One region of the Paraliobacillus sp. X-1268 genome, then DNA from elsewhere that is predicted to be linked to it. Evidence: riboswitches for the same ligand, from Rfam matches in the RefSeq annotation. Region 1 holds a riboswitch; each other region holds the start of a gene.
The links. A riboswitch is a leader RNA that binds a small molecule or an ion and turns the genes downstream of it on or off. The one in region 1 is predicted to bind S-adenosylmethionine.
Positions count from the first base shown of each region.

Region 2: linked by a shared signal. The riboswitch ahead of cobA (uroporphyrinogen-III C-methyltransferase) and the one ahead of D2K62_RS05300 (PLP-dependent aspartate aminotransferase family protein) in region 1 are both predicted to bind S-adenosylmethionine.
Region 3: linked by a shared signal. The riboswitch ahead of D2K62_RS11080 (methionine ABC transporter ATP-binding protein) and the one ahead of D2K62_RS05300 (PLP-dependent aspartate aminotransferase family protein) in region 1 are both predicted to bind S-adenosylmethionine.
Region 4: linked by a shared signal. The riboswitch ahead of D2K62_RS07750 (bifunctional homocysteine S-methyltransferase/methylenetetrahydrofolate reductase) and the one ahead of D2K62_RS05300 (PLP-dependent aspartate aminotransferase family protein) in region 1 are both predicted to bind S-adenosylmethionine.

Region 1 is NZ_QJSK01000002.1:143,051-147,847, reverse strand. Features, by position in the region: gene D2K62_RS05310 (NAD(P)H-dependent oxidoreductase) at 1-238, opposite strand, end outside; gene D2K62_RS05305 (alpha/beta hydrolase) at 498-2,201, shown strand; SAM riboswitch class I at 2,288-2,388, shown strand; SAM riboswitch class I at 2,459-2,563, shown strand; gene D2K62_RS05300 (PLP-dependent aspartate aminotransferase family protein) at 2,632-4,428, shown strand; gene D2K62_RS05295 (aliphatic sulfonate ABC transporter substrate-binding protein) at 4,492-4,797, shown strand, end outside.
Region 2 is NZ_QJSK01000025.1:26,744-31,540, reverse strand. Features, by position in the region: gene D2K62_RS16910 (alpha/beta hydrolase) at 1-354, shown strand, start outside; gene D2K62_RS16905 (metallophosphoesterase family protein) at 432-1,148, shown strand; gene D2K62_RS16900 (hypothetical protein) at 1,251-1,451, shown strand; SAM riboswitch class I at 2,394-2,503, shown strand; gene cobA (uroporphyrinogen-III C-methyltransferase) at 2,595-3,338, shown strand; gene D2K62_RS16890 (uroporphyrinogen-III synthase) at 3,414-4,232, shown strand; gene D2K62_RS16885 (SLC13 family permease) at 4,246-4,797, opposite strand, start outside.
Region 3 is NZ_QJSK01000008.1:67,236-72,032, forward strand. Features, by position in the region: gene D2K62_RS11070 (MetQ/NlpA family ABC transporter substrate-binding protein) at 1-359, opposite strand, end outside; gene D2K62_RS11075 (methionine ABC transporter permease) at 423-1,091, opposite strand; gene D2K62_RS11080 (methionine ABC transporter ATP-binding protein) at 1,081-2,109, opposite strand; SAM riboswitch class I at 2,205-2,319, opposite strand; gene D2K62_RS11085 (TlpA disulfide reductase family protein) at 2,444-2,863, shown strand; gene D2K62_RS11090 (thioredoxin family protein) at 2,869-3,171, opposite strand; gene D2K62_RS11095 (toprim domain-containing protein) at 3,182-3,538, opposite strand; gene gcvH (glycine cleavage system protein GcvH) at 3,669-4,055, opposite strand; gene D2K62_RS11105 (arsenate reductase family protein) at 4,090-4,446, opposite strand; gene D2K62_RS11110 (hypothetical protein) at 4,636-4,797, shown strand, end outside.
Region 4 is NZ_QJSK01000004.1:11,019-15,815, forward strand. Features, by position in the region: gene D2K62_RS07740 (MotA/TolQ/ExbB proton channel family protein) at 1-1,004, shown strand, start outside; gene D2K62_RS07745 (OmpA family protein) at 997-1,692, shown strand; SAM riboswitch class I at 1,857-1,963, shown strand; gene D2K62_RS07750 (bifunctional homocysteine S-methyltransferase/methylenetetrahydrofolate reductase) at 2,103-3,947, shown strand; gene metE (5-methyltetrahydropteroyltriglutamate--homocysteine S-methyltransferase) at 3,972-4,797, shown strand, end outside.

The DNA of each region.
Region 1 (4,797 bases):
ATGATTTGAATTTACCTGGTACACTAAACCAATAAATAGGAGTTTGGAAAATGATAATATCTGCCCATAAGAATTTTTCCTGTTCCTCTGTTATATCGTACCCCTGATCAACAATCGTTGTATCTATTTGATATACTGTTTCTAATTTTTTAATTATTGCTTGAAAGATAGTATGATTTAGATCCCCTTTACTATGTGGGTACTTTTGATGACCGTTGATGATTAAAATATGTTTCACTACATTCTCATCCCCTAACATTTATGCATACTTTTAGAGAGTATATGTTCTAACTCTGGAATTTAGTATCTATTTTTGTAAAAAAACTTAAGCACAGTGATGCTTATGAAAGGAGCATGAAGTCAACTTTAGCTTTGAATGGTAAGACTTATTTTTCAGTTTCACTCTGCGACAGTTGAGTTACTTAAAATATGTATTCATGTTAAAATTAACATGGCTCAAAGAAAAAAATGTAAGTAAACAAAAAGGAGAACTGAACGTGCGCACTTCATTAAATAAACAATTAAACCAAACAAACCTATTTACGAAGCCTAGTCGTTCTTTTGCAAGTAGCTTCTCTAGCATGCTTATACTAGCAAATAGCTTAACGATTATAGCAGGAATTGTTTATCTATTAATTGATAGTTCAAATGGGTTATGGAATATCTACGGTATTTTTATGATGTTAACTCTTTTAGGTAACTTTATTGTGGCTGCTATTCCTAGTAATCAGAAGGGTCTCGATTACTTCTATTTAACCTTCACAATCTTAATAATGTTACTCTTGCCTATTCTAAACTCCATCGCTTCTTTTGATCCTTTAAATACAACTTCACGAAGTATGGTTTCTATAATTCTATTACTTAGTTTGTTTATTTTAGGCGGGATAATAGCAGGAACGACACGTAAGAGTCTAAATAACATGGGATACATAAGATTTAGCAACACAATGACGCAAGATAAGAAGGGATTCTTCCATATCCTGATGATAAGTCTATGGATACTCTGTCTGCTTTTAGGAGCATATGTATCGTTTCTACTAATAAGAGGAGAAAATAATGGTAGCATTGTTGAATTATTCGTTCCTGGATATGCTTTGTTTTTCAGTTTAATAACGTTAGCAATCGTCGCACTGATTCTTAGAATGCGGACTGGTAAAAACCTTTCGTTTATTAGTATCATAACTTCTATTATAGGAATAGCTGTTTCTATCACCTTTTCTGTTCCTCTCGTTACAACCGTATTAACCTTTTCAGAGATGGAAAATGACTTTTCAAACACATTAAATGAAGCGGATCAAAATTCATTAACTGATAGTATGACAGATACTTTTTTAGACGTACCTTTTTCATTACCGGCTTACTTTTTCGGATTATCAACTGAAAACTATAATCTTGAACAAGACACTTTATTCTACTCAGGAACAGAGGGTGTGGATGAAGGAATTGAATTACACTTCGATGCTTATCTACCGACATCAAATCCAGCCCAATTGCCTGGAAATAGCTCTGTTTTAATTCGAATTCATGGTGGCGGTTGGACAATTGGTGACAAAGGATCATCTAACAATGCAGCAGTTAATAAGTACTTCGCAAGTCAAGGCTATGTAGTATTTGATATTCAGTACGGATTAAGTAGTGAGGATAAATTTGTTGAATTTGCACCAGTCCCCGAAAATATCGTTGCTGACTTCTCTCTTGATGATATGGTCCGTCACATCGGTCTTTTTACTAATTATTTAGTTGAAAACAATGATGATTATAATGCGAATTTAGACTCCGTTTTTATCTCTGGGGCATCTGCAGGTGGACAATTAGCAAATGCAGCTGGTTTAGGCCTTACAAGTGAGAATTATCAAGATGTTTTAAACCCTGAACTTGATGTAAATGGTATTATCCCGATTTATCCTGCCAATGGATTAGCTAAAAATATTGGAATAGCCGGTTCTGATTCGTTTATGGATACATCTCTCCTAGTTAAAGAAGATAGTCCGCCGGCACTCATATTCCAAGGAGACGCAGATGGCATTGTTGACGCATCTATTTCTCGTGATTTCTATGAAGCGTATCGAGAGAATGGAAATGAGCAAGCTACTTTACTAATGATGCCTTATGCCGGACATAATGGGGACTATTATTTTGCTAGTTACTACAATCAAGCTTTTATTTACTATATGGAACGGTTTATGTATGTAAACAAATAATATCTTTTTATAAAGAATATTCAAATAAATTTAAAAAACCCACTAGACACATAAGATATCTGTGGTATACTCTATTTAACATTAAACATTTATAAAGAGTGGACGAAAGATCTGGCTTAACGACTCCACGGCAACCTGCTCAGCAAGGTGCCCCTACCAGCAAAGCATAAGCTTTGGATGATGAAGTAATTCGCGGATTAAAACCCTCTTTCATCGTCAGTTGAAAGAGGGTTTTTCTTGCAAATAAAACAAAATAACTCTTATCAAGAGTGGTAGAGGGACTGGCCCGATGACACCCAGCAACCATTAAGTTACTACTTAAAAGGTGCTAATTCCAGCAGATTCATTCTGATAGATAAGAAGAGCATGCATTTACCGCCCTCTTCTTAAAGAAGAGGGCTTTTTTATAACATTACAGGAGGGTTTTACTATGACAAAAGAAAAAAACACAACGTATGACATCGAAACTTTAGCATTACACGGCGGGCAAGCTCCCGATCCAACAACTGGTTCACGTGCAGTACCAATCTATCAAACTACTTCTTATGTATTTCATGACTCTGAACACGCAGAACGATTATTTTCGCTTGATGAACCAGGTAACATTTATTCAAGAATTGGCAATCCCACTGTTGAAGTTTTCGAAAAACGGTTAGCTCTATTAGAAGATGGTGTAGCTGCTGTTGCGACTTCTTCTGGTATGTCTGCCATTACGTTATCTATTTTAAATGTAGCCAGTGCGGGAGATGAAATTGTAGCAGCGATTAACTTATACGGTGGAACATATAATCTTTTTGCTATAACGTTACCTCGATACGGAATCAATGTAAAATTTGTTGATCCAAGTAATCCAGATAATTTTAAAGATGCAATTACTGATAAAACAAAAGCAGTTTTCGGTGAAATTATCGGTAACCCTAACTTACATGTTTTGGATGTAGAGAAAGTAGCTGAAATCTCACATGAGGCTGGTGTACCATTAATTATCGATAATACCTTTGCCACGCCGTATGTGTGTAAACCTATTTTACTCGGTGCCGATATTGTCGTACACTCTGCTACCAAATGGATAGGCGGACATGGTACTACAATCGGTGGAATTATCATTGATGGTGGTCGATTTAACTGGAATTCAGAAAAATTCCCAACTTTCACAGAGCCTGATCCAAGCTATAACGGTATTCGCTATGCAACAGATTTCGGCACTTTAGCATTTAGTACGAAAGTCCGTGTGCAATTGTTACGTGATTTTGGTGCATCATTGAGTCCATATAATGCTTTCCAACTTATCCAAGGATTAGAAACTTTACATCTACGTGTACAGCGCCATAATGAAAATGCAATTAAACTAGCCAACTATTTAGATAACCATCCAGCAGTTGATTGGGTTGATTATCCTGGGCTTGAAAGTCACAGTTCACATGCCTTAGCAAAGGATATTCTAAATAATGGTTTTGGTTCCATTCTCGTATTTGGTATTAAAGGTGGCCGAGATGCAGGAAGAAAATTGATTGATAATGTCTCGCTCTGGTCACACGTAGCCAATGTTGGAGATGCTAAATCATTAATAATTCACCCAGCTTCGACAACACATCAACAATTATCAAAAGAGAAGTTAATTGAAACTGGTGTTAAAGAAGAATTGGTAAGATTATCTGTAGGTCTTGAATCGCTTGATGATATTATCCATGATCTAAATCAAGCATTAGTTAAGGCAACAGGTATTGGCAAAGGCGAAACAAATGACATTGTCATCAACGATGAAGGAATCATTAAATGGGCGTTAAACTCCCCTTACGAACGATTTGAAATAGATGGCGTTGAAAAAACAAGACAAAAGACGTTAGCCATTGTTGGATTAAGCGGTAAAGAAGCAAGACCAAGTTACCGTCTAGCAAGAAAAATGCAACGTCTCGGTTATAAAATCATTCCAGTTAACCCACGTGAAACAGAAATATTGGGTGAAAAAGCTTATCCAGATTTAAAGAGTATCCCTGAAGCGATTGACATTGTTCAAGTATTCAGAAGTCCAGAAGCAGCAATTGGCGTTGCAAAAGAAGCAATTGAAGTCAAACCAAGAGTCTTCTGGTTGCAAGAAGGTGTGGTCTCACCAGAAGCTGCTGCAATTGCCAGCGAAGCAGGATTAGAAGTAATCCATAACAGATGTACGTATAAAGAGGCACAACGTTTACGCGGGTCAATTTCAACATATGCATGTGAAATTTAAATGAAACTATAATTGGCTTATAGAGATAAAAGTCGATTAGTAAAAACAAAGGGGCAAATAAAATTGAAAAAAATAGCATTGATTGATGTTAGAAGCTTTCTTGCAATTATTCTTGTAGGTGTTGTATTGGTAATAGCTGTAGGTTGTTCATCTGATACAAGTGGAGAAGAAACAGGTCCAGAAGAAATCCGTTTAGATTACGCATACTACTCTCCAACTAGTTTAGTTTTAAAGAAATTCGGTTGGGCTGAGGAAGAATTTGAAGAAGAAGGTATTGAGATTGAATGGGCATTAAGTCAAGGAAGTAATAAAGCTTTAGAATTCTTGAATAGTGATAGTGTCGACTTCGGTTCTACAGCTGGAGCGGCA
Region 2 (4,797 bases), on a different contig from region 1:
TTTATCCAGCATATAAAAAGGAACTTCCGTCAAAATTCAACAGATGAAGCATATTTACGTTCCATAAAAACTGACCCACTTCAATCAGACAATGTTCCGGTGAAATGGGTCAACGCATTAATGACATGGAATAAAAAAATACAAGATTATCACGAAAGCAAAAAGTTCATTTATCTCATTCAAGGAAATCAGGATAAGACAATAGATTGGAAATACAACATAAAATTTCTCCAACATAAATTTCAAAACTTACAAATTGCTCAAATTGATCAAGGACGTCACGAGCTTTTTAATGAGGCAGAGCCTATTAAAAGGATTGTGTTTCAACGAATTCTCAAATACTTGGAACCTTAACATTACCAGCTTCTTTCGTCATACTTAATTTTATTTTCAAAAAATGATACGATAGAAGAAAGGAGAGATGATCGATAATGAAAATTGCTTTTATTTCAGATGTTCACGGGAACGCGATAGCATTAGATGCAGTATTAAATGATATTAGAAAAAAAGAAGTTGATAAGATAGTAGTGCTTGGGGACCTTGCTTATCGTGGACCAGAGCCAAAACGATCGATTGACTTAATTAAAAATTTAAACACAACCGTTATTAAAGGTAATGCAGATGATTGGATTGTACGTGGCGTAAGAAAAGGTGAAGTTCCTGACGCAGCACTTGATAAGATGAATGAAGAAAGAGACTGGTCTGTGGCCCAATTATCCCAAGCGGACATTGCTTACTTAGAAAAACTACCTACAGAAACGCTATTTGAAGAAAACGATATCGTTTTTCACGGTTTTCATGCAACACCAAACAGTTTATTTGATGCGGTACTTCCAAATGCAACGGATGAAATGATCGAGTCAGAATTAATGAAAAAGGTTGCGGATGTTTATCTGTATGGACACATTCATAAATCTTATATTCGTACGATAAACGGTAAAATGATTATTAATCTAGGTAGTGTTGGACTGCCATTTGATGGTATTACAAAGGCTTCTTATGCTCTTGTTGATGTGCAAGATGGAAGTGTTAGTGCTTCGATTGAAAAAGTATCTTATGATTTTGAAAAAACGATTGATAAATATAAGGAAGTAAACTATCCAAATATTGAGTTAATGAAAAATATCATTCAAAACGCAAAAAATTAACAAAAACTCCAGTTCCAATGCTACATGGAAGGGGAGTTTTTCAGAATATTAATAACAAGTAATTCTGTGGTAAAATAGCTATATATAAGGGAGTGACGTTTTATGCACTGGAGAAAATTAGCACTACTTTTGCCACCATTTATTCTTATCGGCTATCTTTTAATAACATATCTACCTGATACGTTAAGTCAATATTCTATCGTAATAGCCATTTTATTTTGGGTGATTTATTATGGTTGGGTCTTTATCGAGGAGAAGAATAAAGAAAAATCAAATAAAGATTCCACAGATAGTACCAAATAAGACCTCATATATAGGTCTTTTTTTGTTCCTGTAATATACGCAACTTCCACTTAAAAAAATAATCACCAAACGTTGGCTGATTTGAGTTTGGAGTGTGTTCATTATAAAGCTTGAAACTTTTTAAAAAAGTTGTTTATTACTGAATAACCATAGACTGCGACGTAGCGTTCCTTGCGTCGGAATTACCATCAACTACGACTTAACTCAACTGATTACTTCGCTCTGAAAATCCACTACGCTTTCCGCAGGCACGTCTTCAGCTAACTTGGAAGAAAGACACTTCCAAGTGGATCTTCAGATCGCGCTGTTCCTGCAGGAGTCGTAGTGGATTTTCATCGCTGGTCGGTAATATGTTTATTGATGAAGTTACAATATCAACAATTACAGACTTTTTCGGACTTTAAGTTCTTTCTAGCGAAGGAAGCAAATGGATGATACTCCTGTGGGAACAGCAAATGTTTTCGATGGGATGAGTAATCGCAATCCCACAAGTTGAAGATCCACTCGGAAAGCGACCTTTGCTTATCCGAGTTAGCTGAGACTGTGCCCACGGAAAGGGAATCCATTTGCTGACGTAGCGGATTAAAAAGCTCCACTACGTCGCAGTTTCTCTCAAGTGCGTCAGATCACACGTACTGATGATTCAAAAAGAAGCGTGAAGTCAATTTCTATTTTGAATTGTTAGACTTTCTTGTTATACCAAAACTTAATTGCCTGCTTCACAGCATTAAACAGGAATTTAAGTTTAGCGATAACTAGGATGTCTCACAAATAAGTTAAAGTTGACCTCGTTCCCATCATTACGTCTCATCTTACGAATTTGATAGAAAATGTGACGTAGTAAAACTAATAATAAACTATTCCCATTAAAAAAGTCGGAATTTAATTGACTTTATTTCACTGCTAATGATATTCTTATAGATATAACTAAATATATAACTATTCTTATCCAGAGAGGTGTAGGGACTGGCCCAATGAAACCTCGGCAACAGGCTATTACTTTTTAGAACTGTGCCAACTCCACAAGTATTTCTATACTTGATAGATAAGTAGTAAGATGCCTGTATTTCTTCTTTCTATTTAACTAGGGAGGAGAATTTTTTATATGATGATTATCGATAAGTAAAAGTTGGGGGTTATAAAATGGGGAAAGTCTTTTTAGTTGGTGCTGGTCCTGGAGATCCGGATCTATTAACGATTAAAGGATTAAAAGCAATTAAACAAGCTGATGTAATTTTATATGATCGCCTAGTAAATGAGGAATTACTCAACTACGCTTCTAAAGATACCGAATTAATTTATTGTGGTAAACTACCTGGAAACCACACCTTACATCAAGATATGATTAACAATTTGCTTTGTGAACATGCCAGAGGAGACAAAATCGTTACACGTCTAAAGGGTGGCGATCCATTTATTTTCGGGAGGGGTGGCGAGGAAGCACAACTCTTAAAGGAATCTGGAATCCCCTTTGAAATAGTCCCTGGTATTACTGCTGGTATCGCCGCTCCTGCTTATGCCGGCATACCTTTGACACATCGAACATTAAGCTCTTCTATTACCATTATTACGGGCTTTAATCCAGAAAAGGATTCAAATGAATATTGGCGGAATTTAGTTGGCAGTGTGGAAACACTTTGCATTTACATGGGTGTGAAACATTTCCCTGAGATTGCTAAAAGGCTAACCGAAAACGGTATGGACGTTAACACCGAAGTTGCACTTATTCATTGGGGCACACTTCCTAAACAAAAAACAATTACTGGTACATTAGCAACAATCAACGAAAAACTACATGAAATTGAAAATCCTTCTATGATTGTGATTGGAAAAGTTGTACGATTAAGAGAGAAATTAGAATGGTTTGAAGAAATTGCACAGTCCTAATCTTCTGCATCATCTTAGTTAATAAGGTGATGTAGACTAATTAAATCATGTTTGATAAAGAAAGGAAGTAACCAAATGATGGAGTTAGAAGGCAAAAAAATTGGTGTTACTGCAGATAGAAAAGCCGATGAAATCAGTACAATCATTAGAAAAAAGGGTGGCACTCCAGTTATTCGTTCTATTCAAGGTGAACGTATTCTTCTTGAAGAAAAAGCAGAGCAAGATGTGGAGCATCTCATTGCAGGAGATTATGACTGGGTTATTCTCACAACAGGTATTGGAGCTAAAGGATTAGAGAATGCTGCCAAAAATCTCGGTGTACTGGAATTATATATTGAAACATTAAGAGGGAAAAAACTTGCTATTCGCGGAAGTAAAACACTGAATTGGATGAAACAATGGGATTTAAAACCATACTTCTCTTCACCTGATGGAACAATGGATAAATTAATAGAAGAGTTAAAAACAAATCAAATTGATGGACAAAAGTTTTTCTTTCAAGCTTACAATAAGGATGAAGAGGAACTACTTAATCAGTTACGAGCATTGCCAATTTTTCTTTATCAATCGATGCCCTATTACTATAACCCACCTGAAGCTGAGACATTAGAAAATTTAAGGACTTTAATCGAAACACGAGAATTAGATGCCGTTTTATTTACGAGTAAAACACAAGTGGAAAACCTTTTTTCAGACTATGAATCTATTGATAGATTAATCGAGGCCTTTGAAAGTGATGTTTTAGCAGTTAATATTGGAATTGTAACCGAAATGCAAGTAAGAGATTTCGGTGTCAATCGTTTATTAACTCCTGAAAAACCAAAAATGGGTGCTATGGTTATATCATTAGCTAATTATTATAAAACGAAAGAAAAGCCTGCAAATACAGACTAAGACTCTTTCATTTCTAATATAAATAAATCGTTCCTATTGTGGTAATCATTACAATAAAACTTAGTGGTAAACCTACTTTAAAATAATCAGTAAACTTATAACCACCTGGACCATAAACAATCAAATTTGTCTGATAACCGATTGGTGATAAAAAGCTAGCAGAAGCACCAATTGTTATAATAACTAAAAATGCCATAGGATCAGCTGCTAATTTATTAGCGGCTTCTATTGCTATGGGGAACATTAAGACAACTGCACCATTATTTGTAATCATTTCTGTAAAAGAAACAGTTACAATATAAAGTAATACCAATATACCTAACATACCAAACGGCTCAGAAACTATAATTAACTGGTTCGCAATCCAATCCGCAGCTCCAGTCTTAAACAAAGCTTGCCCGATACCAAATGCACTTGCAATCAACAATAAAACATGATATTGCATATCCCTACTAATGTCTTCTGGCCTGATAACTTTAAATATAAAGTAAAGAATTACAGTAATTGTCATCGCCTTTAACATAGAAAGAACACCGAAACTAACTAAGAAAATCATAGTAGTGAG
Region 3 (4,797 bases), on a different contig from region 1:
ATACTTTCAATACTTTGAGAGTAAACACCCATTGGTTCTAAATGAACGCCACCTAAATTAACAATGTCATAGCCCTTTTCTTCAATTTCAGTTTCCATGAATGGAACATGTTGGAAGTAGTTAGCATCAATTGTACCATCGACTAAATCCTGGTTTGGTAAACTGTAATCTGTATATTGTTCGATTTCTAATGTTATGCCTTCTTCTTCTAATAATGGTTTAGCTTCCTCTAAAACTTCAGCATGTGGCACACTTGTTGCACCGACTTTAATCACATTGTCCTCTGAATCTCCGTTTCCACATGCCGCTAATATAATCCCAACAGATACTAACAATAATAATGTTACAAGTTTTTTCATTTTGCATTGCTCCCCTTTTTTTGTTTTATATATAATTCCCAACATAGTGGGTATTATTAACGATTACCTTTTATCCAATTTATTGGTGATCGCATCACCGATAAATTGGAAGATGAATACAATTATTACGATTAAGACTGTACAAACGAAAACAACATCAAAGTCTCTGCGCATAAATCCGTGGAAATAAGCAAAGTCACCTAAACCACCTGCACCTATAACTCCGGCTACTGCGGTGTAACCAATTAAGGCTATCGCTGTCACCGTTAAACCTGAAACGAGTGCTGGAGTGGATTCCTTTAACAACACTTTATAAATAATTGTTGTTGTTTTTGCACCCATTGATTTAGCTGCTTCTACTACTCCCTTGTCAACTTCTCTTAAACCTATTTCCACCAATCTAGCATAAAATGGTGCTGACCCAATAATTAAAGCAGGCAAAGCCGCATTTGGACCACGTATCGTTCCAATAAGAAAATCAGTAAATGGAATAAGTAATAATATCAAAATAACAAATGGAATCGCGCGAAAAACGTTAACGATTGACGATACAATGAAATTCAATAGTTTATTTTCCCAAATGCCATCATTCGCTGTAAGATATAATAATAAACCTAAAATAACACCAAAAATTAATGTTCCTATTAAAGCAAGCATTGTCATATAGAATGTTTCACCCATTGCAAATAGTAGATCCATCCAGTCAACGTTCGGAAATGGATTAGTTAGCATTATTTTTCACCTCCACTTCAACAGATGTAGAAGTAATAAATCTTAGTGCTTCTTCTATTACTTCTTCTTCACCTATTACATTTACAAATAAGGTACCGTAAGCACCTGCCTGCGTTTGCTTAACGTTACCATGTAAGATATTAACTTCCACATCAAATCTTTTAGCAACTTGACTTATAACAGCTTGATTTGCTGTTTCACCAACAAAGTGTAAACGTAAAACCTTTCCTTTTGTAACAGACTTGATTAATGTTTCTTCCGTAACTTCATCATCCGGTTTACCCATAACTTGTTCAACAAATTTCTTTGTAACACCCTGTTTCGGATGCGAGAAAACCTCTACTACATCACCTTGTTCAACAATTCTACCTTCTTCCATTACTGCAACACGATGACAAATCTTTTGGATAACGTGCATTTCATGTGTAATAAGGATAATAGTTAAACCAAGTTTTTGATTAATATCTACTAATAAAGAAAGAATAGAGTCTGTTGTTTCTGGATCAAGTGCTGAGGTTGCTTCATCACACAAAAGTACTTTTGGATTGTTAGCTAGAGCTCTTGCTATGCCAACACGTTGCTTTTGACCACCGCTCAATTGCGATGGGAATGCATCTTCTCTGCCTGTCAAACCAACAAGTCCAATTAATTCATCAACACGCTTATAACGCTCTTGCCTTGATAAACCAGCTATTTCTAGTGGTAAGGCAATATTATCTCGAACTGTTCTTGACCATAACAAATTAAAATGTTGAAAAATCATTCCAATTTCTTGACGTGAAAGTCTTAATTCATTTTTAGATAATGACGTTATTTTTTGATTGTCAATAATTATATCGCCAGTTGATGGTTCCTCCAGTCGATTTATTAAACGGATAAAGGTACTTTTACCAGCTCCGCTATATCCAATTACACCAAATATTTCGCCTTTATCTATATTTAAACTTAAATCATCTACTGCTTGAATAGTTGAAGATTTGGTTTTATAAACTTTTGACAAGTGTTGAATTGATATCATACTATTCCTTCTTTCTACACAAATTAAAAAACACGACTTTCTGTTCAAGAGAACAGAAAGACGCGTTTTTGGCTGGCGAATATAACTTTCCTGTTCTCTCATCTGCCAAAGCAATTGCTCTGCAGGAATTGGCACCTTTTTAAACACAAATAAATGTTTAACGGTTGCCGGGTTTCATCGGGCCAGTCCCTCCACCTCTCTTGATAAGAGATAATGTATGTAATTATTTTAACTAAATGTGATTTTAGCATATGCTAATAATCAATGTCAACATATTTTAACGCCATAAAATGTGTTAGAATAATAGCAATATTCTATTAAAAGGATGATTTAAATGTTAGCACCAAATTTTGTATTACCCTATTTAAATAAAGAAGGTAATTATCATTTACACGATGACCTTGGCAGTATCATTATTCTTACTTTTTGGGCTTCATGGTGCCTAGATTGTAGCATCGACTTACCAAAGAAGGAACAACTTTACCGATCACTAGACAATCCAAAAGTGAAAATGTTGACTATTAATGTTACAGGTAGAGAACGCGATCAATCAGCAGCTGTAGATTTCACTAAAGAATTTTTGGAACAGCCAACTTTAATGGATAAAGGAACAGAAATATATAACTTATATCAATGTCAGGGTGTTCCAACTACTGTATTAATTGATTCAACCGGAACTATTTATAAACAATTTAATGATAAAGCCAATTTCTTAGATATCGTTACAGCAGTAGGTAATATCATGCCTAAATGATAGGTTCAGCGATTTGAATGTAATAAATTATTTAACTTACCTAACGATTCGAACGAGTATATTTTACTCGGCTCTCCATTATTGGTCATCAATAGACAAGGAACACTTTCTATTCTTTCTTGTTGCATCACCTCAGGAAATAAACCTGCATTTAGCTCATAAAATATAACAGCTCCATTTGAAGCTTCTTCAATTTCTTCTAGTATCCTTCTCGCTAAATGGCACGTTCCACAAAAAGGGGTATAAATAAAAATCATTTTATCTGGTTGCACTACTGTACGTATTGTTTCACGCGTTATTGGTATCATATTTCCCACCTTACATAAGATAACTAGGGTTTACAGTAATTCCTCTACTTAATAATGCTGTCGCTAGTTCTAATTCTGGGGTTGCTGCAACTTCTCTAAAAGTCTTGTCAATAAAAATGTGTATTGCGTGTGGTAATTCTATTGATAATTGCTTTCGTAATTTATTACCCGAATGGTCTTCATCAACCAAGATAAAAACGTCTCGATTGTCTAAGTCATAATCTAGTATTAACTCTTCCATCTTCTCAACACCCAGCGTCCCATTTGTACAAATTATCGTAACTGATTCGTCAATTAATTTTTCGATTTGTTTTTTATCTGTACGTCCTTCAACAATAATGATCTTTTTAGTATCATTTGAAGACATGAGCTTCACCTACTTTACTAATTAACGTTATTTACAAGTAATCCCTTGTTACTGCATTTGTAACAAGGGATTATAACTTATACTGTCTGTAATATTGTATGAAAAAGGAAAAAAAACATGCAATAATTAATTATTCGTCATCTTCAATCATTGCTTGGTATTCTTCTGGAGTCATTAATGCCTCAATCTGAGATGAATCACTTGGTTCTATTACAACCATCCACGCTTTATCATATGGAGATTCATTAACAAATTCAGGACTATCATCGAGTTCCTCGTTTACTTCAACCACTTTCCCGCTAATTGGAGCATATAACTCAGAAACAGTTTTAACAGATTCTACACTACCAAATGGCTCATCTGACTCTATATCGTCACCTTCTTCAGGTAATTCTACAAATACAATATCACCTAATTCGTCTTGCGCATGGTCTGTTATACCAATTCGTACTTTATTTCCTTCTACTTTAACCCACTCATGTTCTTCGGAATAACGCAAATCTTTTGGTAAACTCACTCTAACTACCTCCATAAATGTATTTTAAATTAACCTATTTCCAAGTCTGTTCAAATTCTTCTAGTTTAAATCCTAGTGTAACCTTTTCATTATCAGTTGTTAATGGTCGTTTTATAAGCATGCCATCAGAAGCTAACCAGTCCAATTTCTCTTCATCCGTTGCATCCAATAACTTATCCTTTAATCCAAGCTCTCGATACTTTAAACCACTTGTATTAAAAAACTTTTTAATTGGCATGTCACTTTTAGATATAATCGAACGTAATTGTTCTTTGGTTGGTGGGTTTTCTACTATATGTATTTCAGTATACGCAGCTTGTTCTTGTTCAAGCCATTTTTTCGCCTTTTGACACGTACCACACTTTGGATATGCATAAAAAGTAATCGTCATTGTATGTCACTCCTTTATTTCTATTTTATCATAATAACCTCTTTTAATTGTTATAAACCCTGATTATTTCCTATTAGTATATAAGAAAAATGCACACCTGACTAGTAGTATGCCTCTAAATCATCACTGTATAATTTCATTAGTAATGGTGACATTACAAATGCACAAATTAAAAGGAGGACACCACATATGCAACAGCAACAACAAGCAACAAATATGAACACTGCTCAAACTGGTCAAATTATGCAACAACCACCAACTGTTGTATCTTCAAAAGACTTATTATATTTAACTGACATGATGTCATGGAATTTAAATGCAACAAAAAAGGCACATTTTTTTGCTGAACAA
Region 4 (4,797 bases), on a different contig from region 1:
TTACTAGTATGAATAAGGTAACAAACGGCTTTGATGATGCATCTAAAAAACTAAACAAAAATTTCGATCAACTCTTCTCTTATTTTAAGAAAATTGATCAAAGAAATGAACAAATGGCAAGTACATTTGAACATACGTATCAAAAAATCGAAGAAGTCTCGACAACACAAATAGATACCTTAACTCATTTTGAAGATACCGTGGTTGATTTAAAAACATTCACCTCTTCTATCTTAGATGGCCAACAAACAATAAGTAAAGAAAGTCAGCGTTTAGTGCGTCATATGGAAGAACAAAATAAAGAATTTAAACAAATATTCGGCAAAGACCTAGGAGCGAAACTAGCCGGAATTACAACATACTTAAGCGAACTCTCTAACGGTTTTAATAGCTTAGAAGGATCACTAGTTCAATTACCAGATGTACTAGAAACCATTAACCAAGCACAAACAGAATATAAACACCTTCTATCTGATCGCTTTGATGAATTAAAACAATTTAATCGAGATTTTAATAATCATCTCAAAGCACACAATGCAGATTCTGTTTCATTTGAAAAGCACGTACGTGAAGCCACAAACACCTATGAACAAATTGGAATGAAGAACAAGCAGCTTATTACAGATATAAATACCACTATTTCACAAATGAATAGCACATTCATTCAAAGAGAAAATCAACTCGAAGCAAATGTTGGTGTATTAAAAGATACGCTTGCTAACTATGTGACTACTTTAGAAGGAACACTTGGTGAAAAGTTAGATAAGGTTGCTCGAAATATTAGTGAATATGCACAGGGAACAAATCAGGATCTAAAAAGAGAATTTAAGGAAATTCGGACGATTAACGAAGACATTCAACAAAGTAATAATCGTTATACACAACAAACATTTACGGAACTTCTCCAACAAATTGATAAATTAAACCAGCATTTACAGACCTTCAGCCAGGAAACAACAAGCCTTAATACAAGGCGTACGGGTGGTCTAAATCAACATGATTAATAAATATCAACGGTTGTTTAAGGACGAGCAGGAAGAGAATCATTTTTGGCCATCTTTCACTGATTTATTAACATCGATCTTACTGTGTTTTGTATTAATCTTTATTTCAATGATGGTTATTAAGTCCATTCAAATTGAAGAAATGAAAGAAACAATTGATCAAATTATGGGAGTACGCTCAGATCTTGTAAAGGACTTAAATGCAGAATTTCAAGATTCTACTTTAGGCATCGAGGTAGATGAGAAAACAGGCGCAATTATCTTTGACACAGAAATTTTATTTGAGTATGATGGTGCAGAATTAAAGGATGACTCCTTTCAATTTTTAGATGAGTTTGTTCCAAAATATTTAGACGTCTTATTAGCAAGTGGCTATGAAGAATATATCTCAGAAATTATTATTGAAGGTCATGCAGATCGAACAGATGGCTATTTATATAATCTACAGCTATCACAAGAAAGAGCATATAGTGTAGCAGAATATATACTAGGAGATGAATTCCCATATAAAAACATTCAAGATCACTTGCAGGAAAAATTAACGGTAAATGGTAAATCATTCTCAGACGGTCGCACCGATGAAAATGGTGACTACAGTCCAGATGCTTCACGCCGAGTTGAATTCAAGTTCCGCTTAAAAGATGAAGAAATATTAGATAAAACAATGGAAATACTAGAAGGAAATTAAAAGTAAGTATTCTTGAAGTGGCTTTCCTTTCCAAATTCTATAATTTTAAAAAAATAAACAATATTAGTTAGTTAATAAATTATTTGAATTTTTACATTATAGTAGTTGACATTATTTAGAATGTAACTTACTATAACAGGGAACATAAAACTAAATAGTTAGTCTTCTTATCAAGAGAGGTGGAGGGAACGGCCCTATGATACCTCGGCAGCTTACTTTTATATAAAAGTACTGTGCCAATTCCGTCAAACGTATGTTTGAAAGATGAGAAGAGTTAGGCTGTCGTTATATAAACCACTATAATACTGCCCCTCTTCTTAATGGAAGGGGGGTTTTTTGTTGCGTATAAAGTAAAAATTCAATCTAGTTAGTTGCAACTGGATAAAGTAAAAACAAGGGGGTTTGATCGATTGGATTTATTAACCACACTGAAGGAAAAGATTCTAATTGCTGATGGTGCTATGGGTACCTTGCTTTACTCACATGGTGTTGATCGTTGTTTTGAAGAATTAAATGTAACCCATCCTGAAGAAATTTTCCATACACATAGGGCGTATGTAGAAGCAGGGGCTAATGTTATTCAAACAAATACGTACAGTGCAAATTATATTAAATTGGCACGTTATGGCTTGGAGGATAAGGTAAAAGAAATCAACACGCAAGCAGTAAAAATAGCTAAACGAGCAGCAAATAAGGATACATTTGTTGTTGGAACAATCGGTGGTATTCGTGGAAGTCAAAAAAATCTTGGCACTATAGAGGAAATCAAGCGAATTTTTCGCGAACAACTTTATTGTCTCTTATTAGAAGGTGTAGACGGGCTCCTTTTAGAAACGTATTATAGCCTAGAAGAATTAACAACCGTGTTAGCAATTGCTAGAGAAGCAACTAATCTACCGATTATTACAAATATTTCGATGCATGAAATTGGATTATTAGAGAATGGTACACCTTTAAATGATGCATTAACACAATTGGACGATGCTGGTGCAGATATCGTTGGCGTCAATTGCCGATTAGGTCCACACTACATGATTGAATCTTTAAAAACAGTGGCCTTACCGAAGACAGCTTACCTTTCCGCTTATCCTAATGCGAGTTTACCAGCATACAGTGATGGAAAGTTAATCTATAACAATAACCCAGACTATTTTGAACAATGTGCTAGAGAATTTCGTAATCAAGGTGTGCGGTTATTTGGTGGTTGTTGTGGTACCACTCCTGAACATATTGTAGCCCTTAAAAAAGGTGTCGAAGGTTTCACTCCCTTATTGGAAAAGACGGACGTTAAGCACCCTCCAATAATAGAAGTACAGGAGCCTGCTGCTCGAAAAAAGTTAGATCTAGCTCAAATTGTGACACAGAGACATTCTATTATTGTTGAATTAGATCCACCAAGGAATTTACAAACGAAAGAATATCTAAAAGGTGTGCAAGCATTAAAAGACATTGGTGTTGACGCCATTACACTTGCTGATAATTCTTTAGCCACACCACGAATTAGCAATCTAGCAATGGCCACACTAATGAAACAACAAAGAATAGCCATCACGCCTCTTCTTCACTTAACTTGTCGTGACCGTAATTTAATCGGACTACAGTCTCATTTAATGGGATTACACACACTTGGTATCCATGAAATTTTAGCTATTACTGGTGATCCTACTAAGATAGGCGGTTTTCCAGGTGCATCGTCGGTATTTGACGCTACATCTTTTGAATTGATTAAGCTAATCAAACAATGTAATGAAGGTATCTCATTTTCAGGTAAGTCATTAAAAGAAAAAACATCCTTTCGTATCGCAGCAGCTTTTAACCCCAATGTTCATCACCTTGATAAAGCAGTACGTAGGCTAGAGAAAAAAATTGATTGTGGAGCAGATTATTTTTTGACCCAACCAATTTATCAACCCGAACAAATTGAGTCGCTAAAACAAGCAACTAAACATATTAAACAACCAATCTATATTGGTATTATGCCACTCACATCCTCACGAAATGCAGAATTCCTACATCATGAAGTACCAGGTATGAAACTAACAGATGACGTCCGTCAACGAATGAAGGCGACAGGTGATAATAGAATACTGGCAGAACAAGAAGGTATGTCAGTAGCAAAAGAATTAATCGATGTTGCTTTTGAACATTTTAATGGCATCTATTTAGTAACACCATTTATGCGCTATGACATCACAGTTAAACTTTCCAGTTATATCAAACAAAAGGTTGAAAATGCGCAAGAAATAATTTTATAAGACTATTTTAATGGAGGTTTATACATGACAAAAATAATTAGTTCCAATCTAGGTTATCCACGAATCGGTGAAAAAAGAGAATGGAAACAAGCACTCGAGCAATTTTGGGAAGGGAAAATTCAAGAAACAGAATTACTTTTAATAACGAAAGTGATAAGACTAAATAACCTTAAAAAGCAACAAGAGAAAGGCATTGATCTTATTCCAGTTGGTGACTTTTCTTTATATGATCATGTATTAGATACTTCTGTTATGTTTGGTGTCATACCAGAACGTTTTGATTATAAAGGTGGCAAGGTAGGCTTAGACACTTATTTTGCCGTTGCACGCGGAACAAAAAACGCAGTTGCATCGGAAATGACAAAGTGGTTTAACACGAATTATCATTACATCGTACCAGAGTTAGAAAATATCCAACCAAGTGTGACAGAAAATCATCCACTTTCTTTCTATCAAGAGGCAAAAGAAGAATTTGGTATTGATGGAAAACCCGTGTTATTAGGCCCAATTACGTATTTGAAATTAGCAAAAATCCAAGATGATGTACATTTTGAAAAGTTGCTAGAAACATTCATACCACTTTACATTCAAGTTTTAAAAGAGTTGGAGCAAGCTGGGGTATCTTGGGTACAAGTAGATGAACCCATTTTCGGTACGAATTTATCTCCACATATTTTAACTTTTGCAAGAAAGGCGTATGACACAATAAATAAAGCAGTTCCTAACATAAATATTCTGTTACAAACGTATTTTGAAAATGTAGTGGATTATAAAAAAGTAGTAGATTTCCCTGTACAAGGAATTGGCCTAGATTTTGTTCATGGTGATGCCCTTTCATTTATTCAAAAAC